3 regions of the Alteromonas sp. ABM1_013 genome follow, and region 3 is predicted to be linked to each of the others. Evidence: predicted binding sites of a transcription regulator. Region 3 holds the regulator's gene; each other region holds the start of a gene.
The links. The regulator FliA, encoded in region 3, starts transcription of late flagellar genes. The targets are predictions, from matches to a motif close to CTAAAGNTNNNNNNNNNNNNGCCGATA.
Positions count from the first base shown of each region.

Region 1: ACXAGK_RS19440 (DUF5610 domain-containing protein) is a predicted target of FliA. The motif match lies at 5,445-5,471, and genes of this name have one in related genera.
Region 2: pomA (flagellar motor protein PomA) is a predicted target of FliA. The motif match lies at 5,687-5,713, and genes of this name have one in related genera.

Region 1 is NZ_JBSWXH010000007.1:178,406-185,541, forward strand. It holds gene sthA (Si-specific NAD(P)(+) transhydrogenase) at 34-1,455, opposite strand; gene ACXAGK_RS19420 (acyl-CoA desaturase) at 1,703-2,830, opposite strand; gene fabR (HTH-type transcriptional repressor FabR) at 3,171-3,764, shown strand; gene ACXAGK_RS19430 (DUF1330 domain-containing protein) at 3,900-4,190, shown strand; gene trmA (tRNA (uridine(54)-C5)-methyltransferase TrmA) at 4,213-5,310, opposite strand; gene ACXAGK_RS19440 (DUF5610 domain-containing protein) at 5,501-6,817, shown strand; gene ACXAGK_RS19445 (RNA recognition motif domain-containing protein) at 6,893-7,136, opposite strand, start outside.
Region 2 is NZ_JBSWXH010000002.1:845,281-852,416, reverse strand. It holds gene ACXAGK_RS08330 (SDR family NAD(P)-dependent oxidoreductase) at 1-542, shown strand, start outside; gene ACXAGK_RS08325 (NAD(P)/FAD-dependent oxidoreductase) at 554-1,819, shown strand; gene ACXAGK_RS08320 (DUF1365 domain-containing protein) at 1,816-2,559, shown strand; gene ACXAGK_RS08315 (class I SAM-dependent methyltransferase) at 2,562-3,818, shown strand; gene ACXAGK_RS08310 (flagellar motor protein MotB) at 3,946-4,875, opposite strand; gene pomA (flagellar motor protein PomA) at 4,875-5,636, opposite strand; gene xseB (exodeoxyribonuclease VII small subunit) at 6,037-6,279, shown strand; gene ACXAGK_RS08295 (farnesyl diphosphate synthase) at 6,309-7,136, shown strand, end outside.
Region 3 is NZ_JBSWXH010000001.1:774,973-782,108, forward strand. It holds gene flhA (flagellar biosynthesis protein FlhA) at 136-2,235, shown strand; gene flhF (flagellar biosynthesis protein FlhF) at 2,265-3,674, shown strand; gene ACXAGK_RS03275 (MinD/ParA family protein) at 3,680-4,546, shown strand; gene ACXAGK_RS03280 (RNA polymerase sigma factor FliA) at 4,543-5,274, shown strand; gene cheY (chemotaxis response regulator CheY) at 5,311-5,694, shown strand; gene ACXAGK_RS03290 (protein phosphatase CheZ) at 5,729-6,484, shown strand; gene ACXAGK_RS03295 (chemotaxis protein CheA) at 6,497-7,136, shown strand, end outside.

The DNA of each region.
Region 1 (7,136 bases), on a different contig from region 3:
CCGGCGACAATTTCGCCGGCTTTTTTGTATCTGTTAGAAAATCCTATTTAGCCCATTGATGGCAGCAACACGATAGGCTTCAGCCATGGTCGGATAGTTAAATGTAGTGTTAACGAAGTAGTCTATGGTGTTGCCTTCACCTTTTTGTTGCATGATGGCTTGGCCGATATGAACAATTTCAGAGGCACGTTCACCAAAGCAGTGAATACCCAGTATTTCTTTCGTTTCCCGGTGAAATAGAATTTTAAGGCTACCCGTTTGTGTTGATGCAATCTGCGCTCTGGCCAAATGTTTGAACTGGGCTCTTCCCACCTCATAAGGTATCTTGGCTGCAGTAAGTTCTTGTTCTGTCTTACCTACCGAACTAATTTCCGGGATGGTATAGATACCTGACGGAATATCTTCTACTAACGCTGAATGTGTATTTATGCCGAGCATTGCCTCAGCGGCAAATCGACCTTGATTATATGCTGCAGATGCCAAACTTGGGTAACCAATCACATCGCCAACAGCAAATACATTGTCTACGTCGGTTTGATAACTTTCATTAACCTTAAGTTGGCCTCTACCATCCGCTTTTAAACCAATATTCTCAAGTTTCAGAGTATCTGTGTTGCCCGTACGGCCATTAGCAAACAATAAGCAATCGGCTCGCATGCGCTTACCTGACTCTAGGTTCAAAATTACTGAATCATCGGTAGCTTCGACAGAAGAGTAGGTTTCATTATGACGAATAAGTACGCCGTTGTTCCATAAGTGGTAACTTAGCGCATCAGAGATCTCGTCATCTAAAAATGACAACAAACGGTCTCGCATATTAACCAGATCGACTTTTACTCCCAAGCCTCTAAAGATACTGGCATATTCCGACCCAATTACACCTGCACCATAAATTATGATGGACTTTGGATCGTGATCTAGAGATAAGATGGTGTCAGAGTTATAAATACGGGGGTGATTAAAATCGATATCTTTCGGGCAATAGGGGCGCGAACCTGTGGCTATTGCTATTTGTGCTGCTGTGACTGTGTCCTTCGAGCCGTCTTCTCGTGTTATTTCCAAGGTGTGTGCATCGACAAAGCTGGCTTCGCCATGAAACAGCGTAACACGGTTTCTATCATAAAAAGAAGAACGCAGGCGAGTTTGGCTTTTAACTACACCGCTAGCATGGCGCATGATGTCTGAAAACGTAAGGCTCTTACTTAAGTGGTTGTCGGCAAATAGGGGAGACGTATTGTATTCAATAAGACGACTGACTGAGTGACGAAGCGCTTTAGAGGGAATAGTGCCCCAATGAGTACAGCCACCGCCAACAGCTTCGTAGCGTTCTACCACTGCCACTTTTTTACCGGCCTTGGCAAGCTGCATTGCAACACCCTCTCCACCGGGGCCAGTGCCTATAACAATCGCATCGTAATGATACGACGGAGCTTTAGTTTTTTGCTTCGTTGCCATGTTATTTTCCCGTATTATTACTTCTATGATGTGGCGTCTGAAATCACAATAACCGCCACAATTCAGTTTATGATGTAGCTTGAACACCGAACTTAGTCTAAAGCTAAGCTGTTTATGCCAACCTTACAAACTCTAGTATAACTACCTTACTTGAAGTGTCATCCCAACTATAGATCAAAAAAAACCACATAAGCAGATACTTATGTGGTTTTTGGTTTAATCAGATCAGCTAAAAGAATAGGTAATGCTACGCCATTTGTAGTGACAGGCTTTGCAATTGAGTCCATTTTTCTTTCTGCACTGCAAAGGCGTGCTTCATCTCTTTATATTTGTAAGCAAGCTCTAACCCTTCAATGCTGCGTTTTAATGTACGCTTCTTAACGCGCATAACGCGCTTTTTCGTTGCGTAGTACTCACTCATCCGCTGCATTAGCAGGTCGTACTCTTCTTGAATAGTGTGCATCATTTCTTCCGCATTCGGTAGTAACGATACTTTTTCACTTGCCCTTTGAAGCTGCATGGCCGCCAGAGCTTTTTCGATGCGCTCTTCAGGTACTTTGCGAAGGTTCGACGTTAAACCTACATAAGACAGCCCTTTGATAAGCCATTTAGTAGGATCAAACTGGTACCAACGAATACCATTGCGGTAGTCGTACTCAAAAATATGGTGATAGTTGTGATAACCCTCACCAAAAGTAAAGAATGCTAAAACGCCATTATCACGTGCTGTATTCTTATCGGTATAAGGCTGACTACCCCAAAAGTGAGCAAGTGAGTTAATGAAGAAGGTAACGTGGTGAACTAGCACCAATCGCAAAACGCCGGCCACCAAGATCATGCCCATGACGTCGCCGTTCAGGTAACCCAACAGACCAGTAATACCAAAGTTAGCAGCGAGTACAATAGGCAAGTAGTATTTATGCTGCCAAATCACAACGCTATCTTTTTGTAGATCTTTACAGTTGCTGTAATCATCGTAACGCTTAGCTTGATACTCGCGTAACATCCAGCCGATGTGCGCAAACCAAAGCCCTTTCTTTGCAGAGTAGGGGTCTTTGTCGTTGTCATCTACATGGCGATGGTGAACGCGATGATCTGACGACCAGTGCAAAATACTATTTTGCAGTGCCATCGCCCCACCAATCGCTAATACGACACGAACTACAATGTTGGCATCGTAGGTTTTATGTGACCACAAGCGATGATACCCAGCAGTTATTGACATGCCGGTGAAATAGAATAGGAATATAGCGGTACCGATTTCTGCCCAATCGATACCCTGATATGCCACCCAAAGCGGCACACCTATAAATGCAATAGCGCCTGATATTATAAATACCAGCACATTCGTTAGGATAAGAGGAGGTTTTTTCATTTTATACAACTTGGCTTACAACTGTTCGCTAATTTATCGTTTTACGAGGCTTCAGGCAAGCAAAACCCAGATAAGTTCTGCTTACATGTGTAAAGTTTAATTATAGCCGAGGGTGGCAAAAACGTAGCTAAAACGTGAGAACTAACGCTTAACCCTTGTTTATAAAAGAGATGATTTTGTTTCCCTTTCCCCATCAGTGCGTGTTGCGATAAACTAGACGTGCTAGTCTTTGATGTATGAGGTTCGATTGCGTTAATGGTTATTCAGATGACGTTGAAAGTAGACTCTAAAGTTAAAAAATCATCAGACCATTAAAAGTTAATGAACACAGGGTGCGAACGTGAGCCGACAAGAACAGAAATTAAAAACCCGCCAAAATATCATCCATGCTGCATTTTCACTGCTAGACGAAAACCGAAGTTTATCGGCAATAAGTTTGCGTGAAGTTGCCCGAGAAGCTGGTATTGCCCCCACGTCGTTTTATCGACACTTTAAAGATATGGACGAGTTGGGTTTAACGCTGGTGGATGAAGCGGGTTTAGCGCTGCGTCAGCTTATGCGTCAGGCTAGAAGGCGCATAGCTTCAGGCGGCGGCGTCATCCATACCTCTGTTGAAACCTTCATGGAGTTCATCGCGGCCAACACAAACGTATTTCGGTTATTACTGCGAGAGCATACCGGAACGTCGTCTGCTTACCGACTTGCAGTATTCAGAGAAATTCAACATTTCATCGATGAACTTACTGACTACATTATCGAACAGCAAGGCGTGGAATACGCCTGCGCCCAGTTACAAGCCGATGCTATGGTAAGACTAGTATTCAGTGCCGGAGCGGAAGCATTAGAAGCGGATGATAAGCTTAGAAGTGAAATTGGTGAAAGAGTGAAAGCGCAACTTCGCTTTGTTCAAATAGGCGCTACCCAGAAAGCGTAGCGCTGAAGTATTATCAAATATTTTACGAAACAGATTCTAGCGTAAGCCTTCTTATTACACGAAATATAGCTTGTTAAGCTCTCAATATGATAACGCTGGGTTCAACCAGTTAATTTCAAGAGAAGAGAGTAAGATATGTATTATTCAGTTTTAGAAGTTACACCTACCAATGAAGCGTGGATCCCGCACTATGTAAAACTTGCCGCGGATATCGTGTCGAAACACGGTGGAAAATATCTAGCGAACAGTGCGAATCATCAAACTTTAGAAGGCGAGAGAGAAGAACCCGCTATTCGCGCTATTATCCAATGGCCTTCAAAACAAAGCGCACTCGATTTTATGTCTGACCCAGATTACCTTCCACTACTAAAACTAAGAACTGACGGCTCAGTAAGCCATCACGTTCTTGTAGAAGGCAAGGAGTAGTAGAAAATGACTTACACGCAAACTAGACTTTGCGTGTAAGTAGAACGCCTGCCTCAATATGATGAGTGAAAGGAAATTGGTCGAATAGCGCCGATTGAGAAACGTCGTGAGTTTCACTCAAAAGCTCAAGGTTCTGCGCCAAAGTTTCAGGATTACACGAGATATACACAATATTATCGTAATCCTGAATCATTCTTAGTGAATCTTCATCTAACCCAGCTCTTGGTGGGTCGACCAATACAGTGGTGAAATTGTAAGTGCTTAAATCAATGCCTTCTAAGCGACTAAACGTACGCTCGCCCTTCATAGCCTGTGTGAATTCTTCGGCGGCTAACCTTACAATTTTTACATTGCTCAGCTCGTTTTGCTCAATATTAAACTGAGCTGCTTGCACTGAAGGTTTAGCTATTTCGGTACCCACCACATTATCAAAGTGAAGTGCTAGCGGAAGTGAAAAGTTACCGGCACCACAATACATTTCTAGTAAGTCTCCAGAGAGTGGTTTAACACAATCTAAAGCCCATTCAATCATGCTACAGTTCACTTCGGCATTGGGCTGAGTGAAGCTATTTTCTATATGCTTGAATACGAATTCTCGTCCGTTTACTGGTAAACGCTCAATTACAAAATCGTTGTCGATAATAAGCTTTTGCTTTCTAGCGCGACCAATGATGTTTACTTTAGGAAAGTGAGATTCAAGTGTCGCTTTTAATTCTCTTGCTGCCACTTGCCATTCTTCATCTAATTGACGATGGTATAAAAGGCTTATAACAAGTTCACCAGACAACGCAGAAAGGTAATCGATTTGAAATAACTTTTTTCTTAGAGTTTCGTTTGGTCTTACTTCTTCAAGCAAAAGTGTCATCGCATCGTTTATTGCTTTACATGCAGGGGCAAAGCTATCGACACGATATTTTTCTTTCGTTTCCTGATTAAACATGATGTGAAATAAGTCATCGCCCTCGTGCCACACTCTAAACTCTGCGCGCATGCGGTAGTGTGTTGGCTGAGATGGGAATACAGAAAGTTCTGGTGCATTGAATGGAGAAAGCAACGCGGTGAGACGATTTACTTTTTCGTCTAACTGATCTTGATAGCGTTGTTGTTCAGTGGCGGTCATAAAATTCTCCATTCATTGTTGAGGTCGCGAATTGTAGTCCCTTAAAAAATAACTGCAACAAGCGCTCCCGACTTCTTTATTATTAATACGCATGATTGCCTAAATAGCTTTTAGAAAAAAATACTGTATTAAAATTAAACAATATTGATTCTTTGCCGATAATAAGAGTGAGGATAGTGAGGATCAAATTATGAACGTGGGTCAAATTAAAGCTTTTATGGGAGACCAAAAGGTTGATCAGAAAGCGGATCAAAAGGCAACGGTTCACCCAAATGAAGCGCTTAAAAAGCAGTTGCAGCAAGACGGATTGCAGCAAGCCGCTGAGTTCTCGAAGCAACAAGCGGCTTCAGTATCTGTTTCAAGTAGCCAAACGAGTATCGGCTTGCGCGTGGTAAGTAGCAATATTAATCAAGCGTTGGAAATAGATGGGCAAAGACCACAAGAAACGAAAGAGAAAAATCTTGAAGAAAAGTCGAACGGTTTATTCGATTTTGAAAAAGTAGCCCGAAACGTACTTAAGTTCGTGGGCAGCGTTATTCGCGGCGCAGCCGATGGAGGTGCCAGCGAAGAAAAGCTGACCGGGCTATTTAGCCAAGCAAGAGAAGGAGTAAGCCGCGGCTTCGCGATGGCTGAAAAAGATCTTGCTGGGTTTATGAATGAAGAGATTGAGCAAGGTATAACGAAAAGCCGGGATCTTATTGATACGGGTATTGATGATCTAGAAACCGATATTTTTGGACGCCAGCAGCCTAATGCTGTCCAGCTGTCTTCGTTGGAAGCTGTTGCAGCATCGGACGAAAAAAGCGGTAGTTTGATGATTCGAACTAAAGATGGTGATGAAGTGAGCTTTAGTTTTGAAAGCCTGCGTTCTTTCCAGGCTTCTCAGCAACTTAATTTTCAGGCTCAGGCATCTCAAGGCCAATCTGACGGTAGTGGTGAGCAAAGTGAAAGTGGCTTTTCGGCAAGCTATTCTCAACAAACGTCTTATCAATACTATGAACGAAGCGGTATTAGCTTTTCATTAAAAGGAGAACTTGACGAAGATGAGTTGGAATCGATAGCTGATTTAGTCGGACAAGTGCAGGATCTAGCTGATACCTTCTATAGTGGTGATATCGACAAGGCATTTGAAGAAGCACTGAGTTTAGGCTTTGATGATAAAGAGTTGGTTGGTTACGCACTACAGTTAAATAGGACTACGCAAACCGAAGTGCTAAAGACATACGAAAATATTCAGCACTATAATGAAGATAAAAGTGACAACGCGAAGTACGGTAATGTGGTTAGTCCAATCGCTCAATATCTAGAGAAGATGATGGATACCTTTGCTAACGCAGAAAGTAAGTTAGAAAGTAGTGAAGACTATAATACTTTAATAGCTGGTATTATTAACGAAATGGAAGATGTCCAGGTTCCTGATCTAATATCCGCCATAAACAGATTTCGATCTTTTAATCAAACTTTATTAGATGGCCTTCCTCAATCTGCTGAAACCAGCGAGAGCTAATGCTTATGACAATAAAAAGCCCGGAAGCGAGAGCTTACCGGGCTTTTTTACATAACTAAAAACTACGAATAAGAATTACACGTGTTCGACTTTGTCTTTTGCAGGTCGAACTTTCAACGTTCGTTCTTGGAAGATAGAGTCGTTAGTCTTATCAATAACACTACTAAGATCGTCTGTGACAACCTCGATAAAACCGTAACCTTTTCTTTTTCCAGTTTTACGATCCTTCATTAAACGAACCGACTGCACTTCAATAAAGCTACTGAAGTACTCCTTTACTGCGTTCTCGTTTGCTCTATAGGGTAAATTACCCACATAT
Region 2 (7,136 bases), on a different contig from region 3:
CAAAGCGAGCATTAGCAAATGTTAAGTTCGATATTGCTGTACTTAATGCTGGTACTTGTGAATATGTCGACCTTGAGGATTTCGAGCCCGACATGTTCCGCCGCGTTTTCGAGCCTAATTTCTTTGGCGTAGTTCACTGTGTTAATGCGCTTCTCCCGAGATTGAAAGATGGCGACAAGCTAGTCATAGTCGACAGTATGGCCCGTCTATTACCTTTCACACGCACACAAGCCTATGGCTCTAGTAAAGCTGCCCTTCATTATTTTACGAAGTCTTTAGAAGTCGATCTTCACCATAAAGGCGTGAAAGTACAGGCAGTATCGCCCGGTTTCGTTGAAACACCTTTGACCGACAAGAACGACTTTGAAATGCCGATGAAAATTAGCGCTGAAGAAGCCGCTGAGGCCATGCTTAAAGGAATAGAAAGTAATAAGCAAACCGTTTTCTTTCCTCGCTTCTTTGGGTTTATTCTGCGCTTTATGCACATATTGCCGACGCCACTTCAAAAGCGCTTATCTTTGGCTATGCGAAAAAAACAATAAGAGAAGTAAGAATGAATAATAAGATTGCCATAATAGGCACAGGTATTTCAGGGTTAACCTGCGCACACCTTTTAAATAGACAGCATGACATCACAGTTTACGAAGCGAATGACTACATTGGCGGTCACACAGCAACAAAGAAAATCGATGATAACGGCCAGACACATCATATCGATACGGGTTTTATCGTCTTCAATGACTGGACTTACCCGAACTTCATTAAGCTTATTACTCAGCTAAACGTTGACTACCAACCAACAGAGATGAGCTTCTCTGTTATGAGTAAAAAAGCAAATTTAGAATACAATGGTAATAACTTAAACAGCTTGTTTGCACAGCGACGTAACATTCTTCGACCTAAGTTTTGGCGCATTGTTAAAGACATACTGACGTTCAATAAAGCGTGTAAAGCCATGGTGGCTGAAGAGCGCGACACGTCTTCGTTAACGCTGGAAGATGTTATTAAAGAATTAGGGCTAAGCGACGATTTCGCGCGCTACTATATACTACCTATGTGTGCCGCTATTTGGTCTAGTAGCCTAGAACAAACGAGGAAGTTTCCATTAACCTTCTTCTTGCAGTTTTTTAATAATCACGGCCTGCTCAATATTACCGACCGACCACAGTGGTACACGATTAAAGGTGGCTCTAGCCAATATATACCGCCATTGGTTGCACCATTTGAGTCTAAAATTAAATTATCTACGGCTGTAGTTTCTGTGGCCAAACGCGATGATAAGTGGGAAGTTACTGATTCATCTGGTGCAGTTGCGACGTTCGATCATGTCGTGTTTGCGTGTCACAGCGACCAAGCGTTAAAAATGATTCATTCCCCTACTTCACTGCACAAAGATATTCTTGGCAATATTCCTTATGCGGAAAATGATGTGGTCATGCACAAAGACACAGGCCAATTACCAAAGAGAAAGTTAGCGTGGGCTAGTTGGAACTACAGCTTAAAAGAAGACGCGAGCGAGGAAGCCCGCCCCGCTTCTGTCACCTACAATATGAACATTCTCCAGCGATTAGAAGCGGAGAATACGTATTGCGTAACGCTCAATAATACGCCTGAAATTGACGAAAAGAGTATTTTGCGAAGCTATCAATACGCTCACCCTCAGTACAGTGCCAACATGGTTGAAGCGCAGTCACGTAGAAGTGAGATTTGCGGCGTAGATAATTTACATTTTTGTGGGGCCTACTGGTACAACGGTTTCCATGAAGACGGCGTTACCAGTGCACTAGACGTTTGTGCTCGTTTTGGTGAAACCCTGTGATAGAAAGCGCGATATATAAAGGTAAGGTATATCATCAACGTTTCAAGCCTACCCAACACAAGTTTGACTACGACATTTATCTGTTTTGGTTAAAACTCGAAAGTGAGGAACTGAACGTGCTATCGGATACGCTGAAGTATTTTAGCGCGCACACTAAAGCACGAGTTCGATTCAAGCGGGAAGACTATCTAGGTGACCCTTCTATTTCTTTGAAACAAGCCGTGTTGCAAAGAATGACCGAATTAAATGATGGTAAAGCGCTAAGCGGCGACGTTTTTATGCTAGGTCAGTTACGCATGTGGGGTCTGTATTTCAGCCCAGTTAACTTTTATTACCTTCGCAACGCTGAGGGTAAATATACTCATATGCTTGCTGAGGTTAGCAATACTCCTTGGAATGAGCGCCACCACTATCTGGTAAATCTTGACATCCAAGCCGATACAGCAAAGGCTTTTCACGTGTCGCCTTTTAATCCTATGGATATGACCTATAAATGGTCGATTTCTCAGCCTTCGTCTAGACTTTCTTTAGCGATGGATTGCGTAAGAGAAGACAAAGAATTTAGCGCAGGGATTAATTTGACTAAATTTACTTTAGATAATGCGAATCTATCTGCCGCACTTAAACGTATACCCAGTATGACGATAAAAACCGTGGCCGGAATTTATTGGCACGCGCTTAAGCTATTGCTGAAACGAACGCCACTATATACACACCCAGAAAAGAGTCAGGAACAATAACAATGTCTTTCGGTGAATCTGTACTACTGACCACCTCAGAGGTCTCTTTTGTAGATAAAACTTGTAGAACACTATTTTTGAAGTGTTTAAATCAGCTTCCATTTGGTCGCTTAACTATTCAAGAAAACGGCGATGTCGTGGCGCGTTTCGGCACAGACGAAAGTGACTTGCGCGCTACGGTAAATATCAAAAATGTGCAAGCCTATCGACAGTTGTTACTTGGCGGCAGTGTGGGCGCTGGCGAGGCGTACATGGACGGGTTGTGGGACAGTGACGATGTAACAGCCGTAGTAAGGATTTTCGCAAGGAACTTACCCACCCTTGATGAGTGGGAAAATAAGTTTAAGTGGCTAACCATGCCCATTAATAAAATTCAGCATTTTGCGCGTCGAAACACAAAAGACCAAGCTAAAAAGAACATTGAAGCGCATTATGATTTGGGTAATAAGCTTTATACACGCTTTCTTGACCCAACAATGATGTATTCATCAGCTATATACCCTGACCCGAATGCAACGCTAAACGACGCGCAGAACTACAAACTAAAAGCTATTTGTGACAAATTACAACTTTCTGAAGCAGATCACCTTTTAGAAATAGGCACTGGCTGGGGCGGCCTTGCAGTTTATGCTGCGAAACACTACGGCTGCAGTGTCACCACCACGACTATTTCAGAAGAGCAGCACGCATGGGCGAAAGATTGGATTGAACGGGAAGGATTGGAAAGTAAAATTACCTTACTTAAAAAAGATTATCGCTTGCTTGAAGGTAAATACGACAAACTAGTATCCATTGAAATGATTGAAGCGGTTGGCAAACAGTATTTAGGTAACTTCTTTGAAAAATGTGCTTCTCTTTTAAAAGACGACGGTCTTATGTTGCTTCAGTCGATAACCATTGACGATAGACGTTATGATAGCTATTCAAACAGCGTAGACTTCATACAGAAATACATTTTTCCGGGTGGTTTTTTACCATCGCAATACCAGCTAAATGCCCATCTTAAAAAGTACACGAACATGATGATCCGTGACTTACATGACATTGGTGTGGACTATGCAAAAACGCTAAACCATTGGTATGAAGCATTTATCTCGGCTAAAGATGAATTATTGAGTGATGGTTACGACGAGCGCTTTATACGTATGTGGACCTATTACCTCAAATATTGCGAAGGTGGCTTTCTAGAAAGAACCATTAGCACTGTACAACTTGTTATATCTAAACCTCAGTACAGAGAAGAACTAGCCAGAGTTTGATTGTCGTTGCTGGGTAGGTAATTATCTATGAGGATTGGTATGAGTACCCAGCAAGCAATTTTAAACCAAAAAGCGGTGCCATATGGCACCGCTTTTTAGTGGATATTGTAATTCAAAAGAGTACCGCTTAATCGTCTACCACTGATATGGGTTTGGATATCATTGGTTTACCTTGGTTAATATTAATTTCCACTCGGCGATTCTTAGCTCTATCACTCGCGGTCGTGGCATTTTCAACGATAGGATTAGTATCAGCTTTGCCAACCACAGACATACGGCTTTCATCAAACCCAGGCGCTGTCCGCATAGCTTCGGCCACCGCTACTGCCCGTTGTGATGATAAATCCCAGTTTGAGCGATATAATTCGTTTGCAATATGTTGACCATCGCTATGACCCGAAATCTCAATCTCTCCAGGTACATCCGCTAAAAGCACACCAATTTTTCTTAATACGGGCTGAAATTGTGGCTGCAAGAAAGCAGACCCTGCTGAGAACGAACCATTCTCGCGAATACGAATAGTAAGCTGCTGCCCCAGCGACTCCATCTCAACCGACCCATCTAAAATTTGCTTTTCTAATTGTTGGGCCACTTTTTTCATCAATTCAGCCATTTGAGATTGGTCAGTGCTTTGCTCAGCGGATGAAGATGACTCAGTAGCCGTCTGTTGAGACTGACCGCCCCGTTGTTCGCCACGCTGCTTTTGCCTGCCGCCGGCTGAATCCTCATTTCCCGCTTGAAATTCTAGCATTTGCTGAGTCATTTCGTTGGTTTGCTGCTGAATAGATTCAATTGGCGTGGGATCAGGCTTACCAGGTCGAAACTCCATAGCTATAACACTGGTCCCTTTAGGAATGTCTTTTACTTCAATTTTGTTTTGCACACCGAATGCAAACTTCATTGAGCCCGCTATTTGCTTAAATTTGAGTACGTCCATTTCGGAGAATGAAAGCAAAAGTACAAAGAAGCACATAAGCAGTGACATTAAGTCTGCGAAGGTTCCCATCCAAGCTGGAAGCCCCTCGGGGGGGCATTTTGGGCATTCTTCTTCGGCCATTACTCTTCCTCTGCGCTTCCACGCTTACTTGCAGCAAGGTAGTTTTTCAGTACGCCTTCAATAACTCGAGGGTTTTGACCGTCAGCGATACCGACAATACCGTCAAGAACAAGGCTTTGATTGAGCTTTTCTTCCCCTGCTCGCACAGAAAGTTTGAATGCTATTGGCAAACAGATAACGTTGGCGAAAAAAGCGCCATAAAGGGTGGTAAGTAGTGCTACCGCCATTGCAGGGCCAATAGCTTTTGGGTCATCCATGTTTGATAGCATGGCAACCAAACCAATCAAGGTACCGATCATACCCATGGCGGGCGCAATATCGCCCATGCCTTTAAAAAACGAGGCGCCAAAATCGTGTCGTTCAGACGTCATAGAAATATCTTTGGCAAGAGTTTCTCTGACCACTTCGATATCGTGGCCATCCACCAACATGTCGACACCTTTTTGCATAAACTCGTTAGAGATTTCCGCTTCCTCTAAAGCCAAGAAGCCACCTTTTCGCGCCGCATCCGCCATCTCTACGATTTTCTCAATAAGCTCCTCTGGTGATTCAATCTTGAACATGAATGCTTTACCAGCAATCTTACCTGCACCGAAGAACTGACCTAAAGTAAATTGTGACAAGACAACAAATAAAGTCCCACCAAACACGATCAATATTGATTGGACGTCGATGAACATGCCTAAGCTGCCGCCTAGAATCATAGCCATAACTATGAAACCAATGGCGCCCAACATACCTATGACGGTTGCTAAATCCACTCACTCTTCCCCATTTATGCGCAGTCAGTGCTGTTAATGTACAAATATTCTATCGGCAAAGGATAAAAATACTAAAACGACATTATTGAAAAATATCATATTTATTTGTTTTTTATTAAGTGTGACTTTAAAAAAACCTGTTCAAAGGTTTGCTATACATCGTCCTTGCTTACAGCGTTCGCCTACCTATCAGAACACGCATGCACCCTTCTATTTAAAGTAATGTAGCCACTTATTTCGAATATAGCACAATATCTTCCTATTCAACGTGGTCAGCTGCATGAAAAAAAAGCTATATTACTGTGATATAGGCGATATACGGACAAACCATTTGACCCTTGTGCGGCCCTCAGTTAATGTGCGCGGTACACGTATTTTGGCCAATGTATTGAGTGTTTTTATGACGACAGAAAAAGCATCAGCGTCTTTTGAAGAAACTTTATCAGAACTAGAAGCTATCGTTAACGAAATGGAAAACGGTGATCTGCCTCTTAATAAAGCACTGGAAAAATTTGAACGAGGCATAGCGTTATCTCGTCAAGGCCAGCAATCACTTGAAAACGCCGAGCAAAAAGTAAAAATATTGCTTAGTGAACAAGGCGAAGAAACGCTTCAGACTCTTCCTGAAAGTGAACAGCCGTAAAACGTTCATTTTTAACTTACAGGCGACCTATGAATTTTTCTGCTTTGCATCAGCAAGTGAAACAGCAAACTGATGCATCCCTTCTTACCTTAATTGATGATTTACCCGATTACGCACCGCGCCTTAAAGATGCAATGCGTCACGCATTGCTTGCAGGTGGCAAGCGCATGCGCCCACTACTAGTGCAGGTTGTAGGAAACACGTTAGACGTGCCCAAAAAAGATCAGATGGCTATAAGCATGGCTATTGAGTGCGTGCACGCCTACTCGTTAGTTCATGATGATTTACCAGCCATGGACGATGATGATTTACGTCGCGGAATGCCAACGTGTCATATTGCCTTTGATGAAGCTACGGCTATTTTAGCTGGCGACGCGCTGCAAGCCCTCGCATTCACGGTTTTAGCCGATGCGCCACTAAGTGCGTACGCCGAAACGAAGCGTGGTCAGTTATTGTCTGTACTCGCAAAAAGTGCTGGCTACGTAGGCATGTGTGGTGGCCAGGCTATTGACCTTGCCAGTACAGGTAAAGCCATCTCGATAGAAGAACTGAAACAGCTTCACAAACTAAAAACTGGGGCTTTGCTGAAGGCCTGTGTTGAAATGGTCGCTATTGTCAGTGAAGGCTTATTGCCACAAACTAAAACTGACTTAATGGCTTATGCCGCCGATATCGGGCTAGCTTTTCAAGTTCAAGACGACATTTTAGACGTTGAAGGCAGCAGCGAGAAATTAGGTAAACCGGCAGGGTCAGACGAAGCATTGGGTAAAAACACGTTTCCCGCCAAGCTCGGAATGGCTGGCGCTAAACAAGAATTAGAAATGCTTCACGATAATGCACTTCAAGCATTGACGCGT
Region 3 (7,136 bases):
ATTTATATCTTCTGCATACTCTTTAGCTCTATTGGTGTACTTAAATGCCGCTTCGTACAAAGCTGGCACGTTAGTTGAAAACTCTAATGAAGATTTACATAAAGCGTCAATTTTCTGATAGAGAGACACCCAGCCATGCAGTTATCCGGTTATCTTCAGCGATTCGATAAAAATCAGCTGCAAAATTTTACCAGTGGTTTAGGCGCGCCTATTGTCCTTTTGGCAATCATGGGAATGGTAATACTACCCATGCCGCCGTTTTTACTCGACGTATTGTTCAGCTTTAATATTGCGCTCTCTCTCGTCATTATTTTGGTGGCAGTATTAACTCAAAAGCCTGTCGATTTCGGCATATTTCCTCTAGTACTATTGATAGCGACGGTTTTGCGACTTGCATTGAATGTCGCCTCTACTCGCGTTGTATTACTGTACGGCCACGAAGGGGGAGATGCGGCAGGTAAAGTGATTGAAGCCTTCGGTGCGGTTGTTATCGGTGGTAACTATGCTGTAGGTATTGTTGTCTTCGCTATCCTTCTTATTATTAACTTCAAGGTAGTAACCGCAGGTGCGGGACGTATTTCAGAAGTAAGTGCTCGCTTTACCTTGGATGCTATGCCAGGTAAGCAAATGGCAATTGACGCTGATTTAAATGCAGGCTATATCGATCAAGACCAGGCGCGTCAGCGTCGCGAAGAAATAACCGCAGAGGCTGACTTTTACGGGTCGATGGACGGTGCATCAAAGTTTGTAAAAGGCGATGCGGTTGCTGGCCTTTTTATTATGCTTATCAATATTGTTGGCGGCTTATTCATAGGCATGATTCAGCACGGTCTTTCATTTGGAAATGCGATAGAAATTTACACTATTTTGACCATTGGTGATGGTTTGGTGGCGCAGATACCTTCATTGCTACTTTCGGTAGCAACGGCGATTATCGTTACTCGAGAAAACGAAACCCAAGAAATGGGTAAAGAGATCCGTGGTCAGCTAGGAAATAATCAAGCGCTTTATATTGCATCAGGCGTGCTTTTCGTCATGGGTATCATCCCGGGTATGCCTCATATCGCATTCTTGGGTTTTTCATTTTTGATTGCGGGCTTTGCATATTGGCAGACAGTTCAAGCTAAGAAGAAAGCTGAAGAACCTCAATTGCCAGAGAACATTTCAAAAGATGAAACTGTTGCACCTGAAGTTAAAGAGCTGGGATGGGACGACGTTCAGCAGGTGGATACCATTGGTTTAGAAGTGGGCTATCGCTTAATTCCGCTTGTTGATAAAACTCAAGGTGGTGAGTTGTTGACACGAATTAAAGGCGTACGTAAGAAACTATCGCAAGAGCTGGGTTTCCTTATTCCACCTGTTCATATACGCGACAATTTAGACTTAGAGCCTAACACTTATACCATCGCTATGCTCGGCGTCACAATTGGCGATTCCGTTATAAGTCACGACGAAGAGCTTGCCATTAACCCAGGGCAAGTGTTTGGCAAGCTAGAGGGGCGGGCTACTAAAGACCCTGCTTTCGGGCTAGATGCGGTTTGGATTAAACCTAATAAGCGCGAGCACGCGCAAACGCTTGGATACACGGTTGTTGATGCCGCTACGGTTGTTGCGACTCATCTAAGTCAGTTACTTTCAAATAACGCCTATCAGTTACTTGGGCATGAAGAAGCGCAACAGCTTCTAGATATGCTGGCCAAACAGCACCCTAAATTGGTCGAAGGTTTGGTGCCCGATATTCTGCCGCTTAGTACCGTTGTGAAAGTGCTGCAAACCTTACTATTTGAAGGCGTGCCTATTCGCGATATGCGCACCATCGTGCAAACGCTTAGCGAGTACGGCACACGGAGCCAAGACCCAGATGTATTGGTGTCTGCGGTGCGTATAGCACTCAAACGTTTAATCGTTCAGGAAATTACTCAGGGGGCAAAAGAGATACCTGTCATAACCTTGGCGCCAGAGTTGGAACAGATGTTGCACCAGTCTCTTCAAGCAGGTGGCGAAGACGGTGCTGGTATAGAGCCAGGTCTGGCAGACAAGCTGCAGAAATCATTGCAGCAAGCCAGTCAGCAGCAAGAGTTAGAGGGAGAACCTGCAGTACTCCTTACCTCAGGCATGCTACGACCCGTTCTGTCTCGCTTCTTAAAGTATTCTGTTGTTGGGCTGCATGTTCTTTCATACCAAGAAGTGCCTGACGACAAACAAATAAAAATAGTCAGTTCGGTCGGTCAATAATCTGACACTGGGTGATTGGAGAGGTTGCAATGAAAATTAGACGTTTCTTCGGCAAAGATATGCGTGAGGCGCTAAGCCAAGTTAAAGCTGAGTTGGGCAGTGATGCAGTGATCATGTCAAATCGCAAAGTTGCTGACGGTATCGAGCTTGTAGCAGCCTACGACAAAGAGCCTGAAGCCAAGCTTTTCACGCCTAAGGCGACACCACAGACCGCTGCCAAAACGCCTGGCCAAAAGGCTGTGCCTAGCTTAAGTGAAATTATTGGCGACGATGGCCCTGATAGCTTAAAAGCCTTGCTGGAAAAGCAGCATGGTGGAAACACAGTGGCAGGTAGTTCTGCACAACCAGCACAGCCAATGTCAGCGAACGCTAAGCACGCCAACGAAATTGCATCTCACTTAGATTTTTCAGAAGCGTTTATCGACGACCTTGAAACACAGTCACCAGCACAAGATGCTATCGAGCAACAGACTTTTCCTGAGCATCAAGCGTCAAGTATGGGTGAAACTCCTGTATCCCAGTCTGCTGAACTAGCTCAAATCAAAGAAGAGTTAGCTTCACTTCGCGACGTATTGCAGTATCAAGTTGCAGACCTAATGGAAGCGAAGAACAAGCGTCAAAAACCTGTTCATCAATACTTGGTCACGCGATTAACCGATATGGGTTTGAGTAGTGCACTAGCAACTCAGCTGATTAGCTATACACCGGCTCATTACAACGAACGTGACGCGTGGGTATATCTTCTTAACCTATTGGCTAATCGCATAAATGTTACCGGAAACGATATACTAAGCTCACAAGGTGCCGTTGCATTAGTCGGGCCTACTGGTACAGGTAAAACAACCACGGTTGCAAAGTTGGCCGCCCGCTACGCGCAAAAATACGGTGCAGAATCGGTAGCTATGATAACTATTGATACGTATAGAATTGCAGCCTATGAGCAACTAGCGACATACGGAAAAATTATTGGCTGTACTGTGCGAAAAGCGCAAACTAGTGAAGAACTCGCAGATTTATTGTTCCAACTTCGTCATAAGCGACTAGTATTGATTGATACAGCAGGTTTTAGTCAGCGTGATAGTCGATTAATTAAGCAAATTAAGCAGTTCGACAATGGCCAAATGCCAAAAGTTAAAAAATATTTGGTAGCGCAAGCCAATACGCAATATCCGGCTTTGCAGAGAATCATTCAAGCGTATGACGATATTGAACTAAGTGGCTGTATTTTCACAAAGTTAGATGAGTGCTACTCTTTAGGAGAGGTACTTAGTGCAGCGGTTGAATACCAACTACCGGTTAGTTATGTCACCGATGGTCAAAAAGTGCCTGAAGACATTAAGATTGCAGAAGCGAAATCTTTAGTTTCCGCTGCTGCAAAGCTTTATAAAAAGTACGGTTTGAATCATACTAGTGGTAACAACGCAATTAAAACAGCATAAGCAGTATGATTGACGATCAAGCGAGTAGCTTAAGAAAAATGAAGCAATCACGGTTAATCAAAGTAATCGCCGTCACCGGTGGTAAAGGTGGCGTCGGTAAAACAAACATTACGCTTAACACTGCTATCGCCATGGCGAAGCAGGGCAAGCGTGTAATGGTTCTTGACGCGGACCTTGGTCTTGCAAACGTAGATGTGATGCTAGGCCTGCGAGTTGAGAAAAACCTATCTCACGTACTCTCTGGCGAGTGCACGTTGGACGAGGTTTTAGTAACCGGCCCCCACGGTATTAAGATTGCGCCCGCCACATCTGGTACGCAGTCAATGGCGGAACTCTCACCCACACAGCACGCTGGCTTGATAAGAGCGTTTAGCGAGCTGCGTTCTCAAATAGACGTATTAATAGTCGACACCGCTGCTGGCATTTCAGATATGGTATTAAGCTTTTCTAAAGCCTCCCAAGATATCATGGTGGTGGTTTGCGATGAGCCAACATCACTAACTGATGCGTATGCGCTGATAAAAATCCTTAACCGTGAGCACGGTGTTTTTCGCTTTAAAGTTGTGGCCAATATGGTTCGCGATGTGCGAGAAGGTCAGGAATTATTTAGCAAATTAAGCAAAGTGACAGGGCGTTTTCTTGATGTTGCACTAGAATTAGTGGCGACGGTGCCATTTGACGAAAATATTCGCAAAGCTGTGCGTAAGCAAACAGCTATTGTTGATGCTTTTCCAGGCTCTCCTGCAGCCGTAGCGATAACCAAGCTAGCAAACAGGGCGCTTACTTGGCCTATTCCAGCGCAGCCTGGAGGTCACTTAGAATTTTTCATTGAACAATTAGTTGCAGAAAAAGCCGTAGGAAGTCAACGTTGAACAGCAAGGCAGCCGCTTATCAACAGCAAACAGATAAATCGCAGTTAGTCGAAAGACATGCGCCTCTGGTTAAGCGTATTGCGCACCATTTGATGGCGCGCCTGCCTGCGAGTGTACTTGTTGATGACCTTATCCAATCAGGCATGATTGGTTTGTTAGAGGCCGCTCGAAACTTTGATGGGTCAAAAGGCGCAAGCTTTGAAACCTTCGCAGGTATCCGCATTCGCGGTGCCATGCTGGACGAAATACGCAAAGGTGATTGGACGCCACGTTCTGTTCACCGAAATGGTCGCGCAATAACAGAAGCGATATCTCAGGTAGAAAGTGAAACTGGGCGCGACGCACGAGATTCTGATATTGCTGACAAGCTTAATGTGAGCTTGCAGGATTATCACCAGATGCTCAATGAAGTAAATGCCGGGAAGTTGGTCGGCATTGAAGATTTAGGTGTGTCGGAAGATGTGATCACTACCGAGCAAAGTCGAGGCAGTGATGCACCGTTAGAAGATTTAATGCAGGGCGCATTTCAAAAAGCGCTGGCCCATGCAATAACGACATTACCCGAGCGAGAAGCGATTGTTCTTTCACTTTACTATGATGAAGAACTAAACTTAAGAGAAATAGGCGAGGTTCTCGACGTAAGTGAGTCGAGAGTCAGTCAAATTCATAGTCAAGCCATGTTAAAACTCAAATCACGAATGAAATCGTGGCAAGCTGACGAAGAATAGAAATTAAAAACAATTAACCCCTCAGTGGAGGCTATTTTGGACAAAAGCATGAAAATTCTCGTGGTCGATGACTTTTCAACCATGAGACGTATCATCAAAAACCTACTCAAAGACTTGGGTTTTGCCAACATTCAGGAAGCGGATGACGGAAGCACTGCATTACCTATGTTACAACAAGGCGATTTCGACTTTGTTGTTACTGATTGGAACATGCCTGGTATGCAGGGTATAGATTTGCTCCGCGCGATTAGAGCCGATGACAAACTTAAGCATTTGCCAGTACTTATGGTGACCGCCGAAGCGAAGAAGGAACAGATCGTTGCCGCCGCCCAAGCGGGTGTGAATGGTTACGTCGTTAAACCTTTCACCGCGGCAACGCTTAAAGAAAAATTAGATAAAATATTCGAACGTTTAGGTTGATCCAGACGCTCACCAGATAAATGAGGTTTACTGGATGTCAACGAATGTAAACGTTCCAATATCGTTAGAAGAAGCAAAGCAGCTTGTCACTTTTCTCGAAGAAGGTGACAAGGCTTCAGCTAACGCACTACTTGAAGCCGTCTCAATGAAAGAAAACGTTGAGCTATTCGCTGAAGTAGGCAAGTTAACGCGTCAACTCCACGACGCATTAAACAACTTTCAAATAGACGACCGCATCAAAAATCTAGCTACAGACGATATCCCTGATGCCCAGTCCCGCCTTACCTACGTAATTGAAGAAACCGAAAAAGCTGCTAATACTACTATGGATGCCGTTGAGGCGAGTATGCCCATCGCTGAACTGCTATCGGAGCGGATCGAAAAGGTTATGCCAGAGTGGAAAAAGCTGATGAACCGCCAAATCGAGTTGGGTGAGTTTAAGGTTTTATGTGCAGACTTAGACGAATTGTTGGAAGACGGTTCGAATCAGTCGGCTAAACTTACACAGTTACTTACAGAAGTTTTGATGGCACAAGGTTATCAAGACTTGACTGGACAGGTTATTCGTCGCGTTATCGACTTGGTTAAAGAAGTCGAAGATAGCCTTGTAAACATGCTTACTATGTTTGGCGAACGGGACGGTGCAGAACAAACTAAACCTTCCAGCGTTAAGGCCGATAAGGTTGATGGTGTAGAGGCAGAAGGCCCAATTATTGATGCTGACAAACGAGATGACGTCGTTTCAGGTCAAGATGATGTAGATGATCTTCTGTCTAGCTTAGGTTTTTAGGGGAGCGGGTGCATGTCGTTTGATGTTGACGAGGAAATATTACAGGACTTTCTAGTTGAGGCTGGAGAGATACTTGAACAATTACAAGAACAGCTCGTTGATCTTGAGAACAATCCTGAAGACGCGGACTTGCTTAACGCAATTTTTCGCGGCTATCACACAGTAAAAGGGGGAGCGGGCTTCCTTTCTCTTACTGAGTTAGTTGAAATTTGTCACGGTGCTGAAAACGTCTTTGACGTTATGCGCAATGGCCAACGAACGCTAACGCCTGAGTTAATGGATATCATTTTGCAAGCCACTGATGTGGTAGTTGAAATGTTTGAACGAGTAAAAGCACAAGAGCCGCTAGAGCCGGCAGATGCACACCTCGTCGACCTGTTACACAAACTCAGTCGCCCAGAATCTCCAGATGAAAACATCTTCGACAATGCAAGTGCGCCTGCGGCGGAGCCAGAAGTTGTCGCGGCTGAGCCCGCGGTCGTTGCAGAAGAGCCCGAGCTAGCTATAGATGAACCAGTGCCAGCAGCGTCAGGTACCAGTGAAAATAGCGGGGGTATAGAAGAAATTACCGAAGATGAGTTTGAAGCTCTTCTTGATGAGCTTCATGGAGGTGGTGCTACAGGACAAGCTGCATCAACCAATACAGAACCCG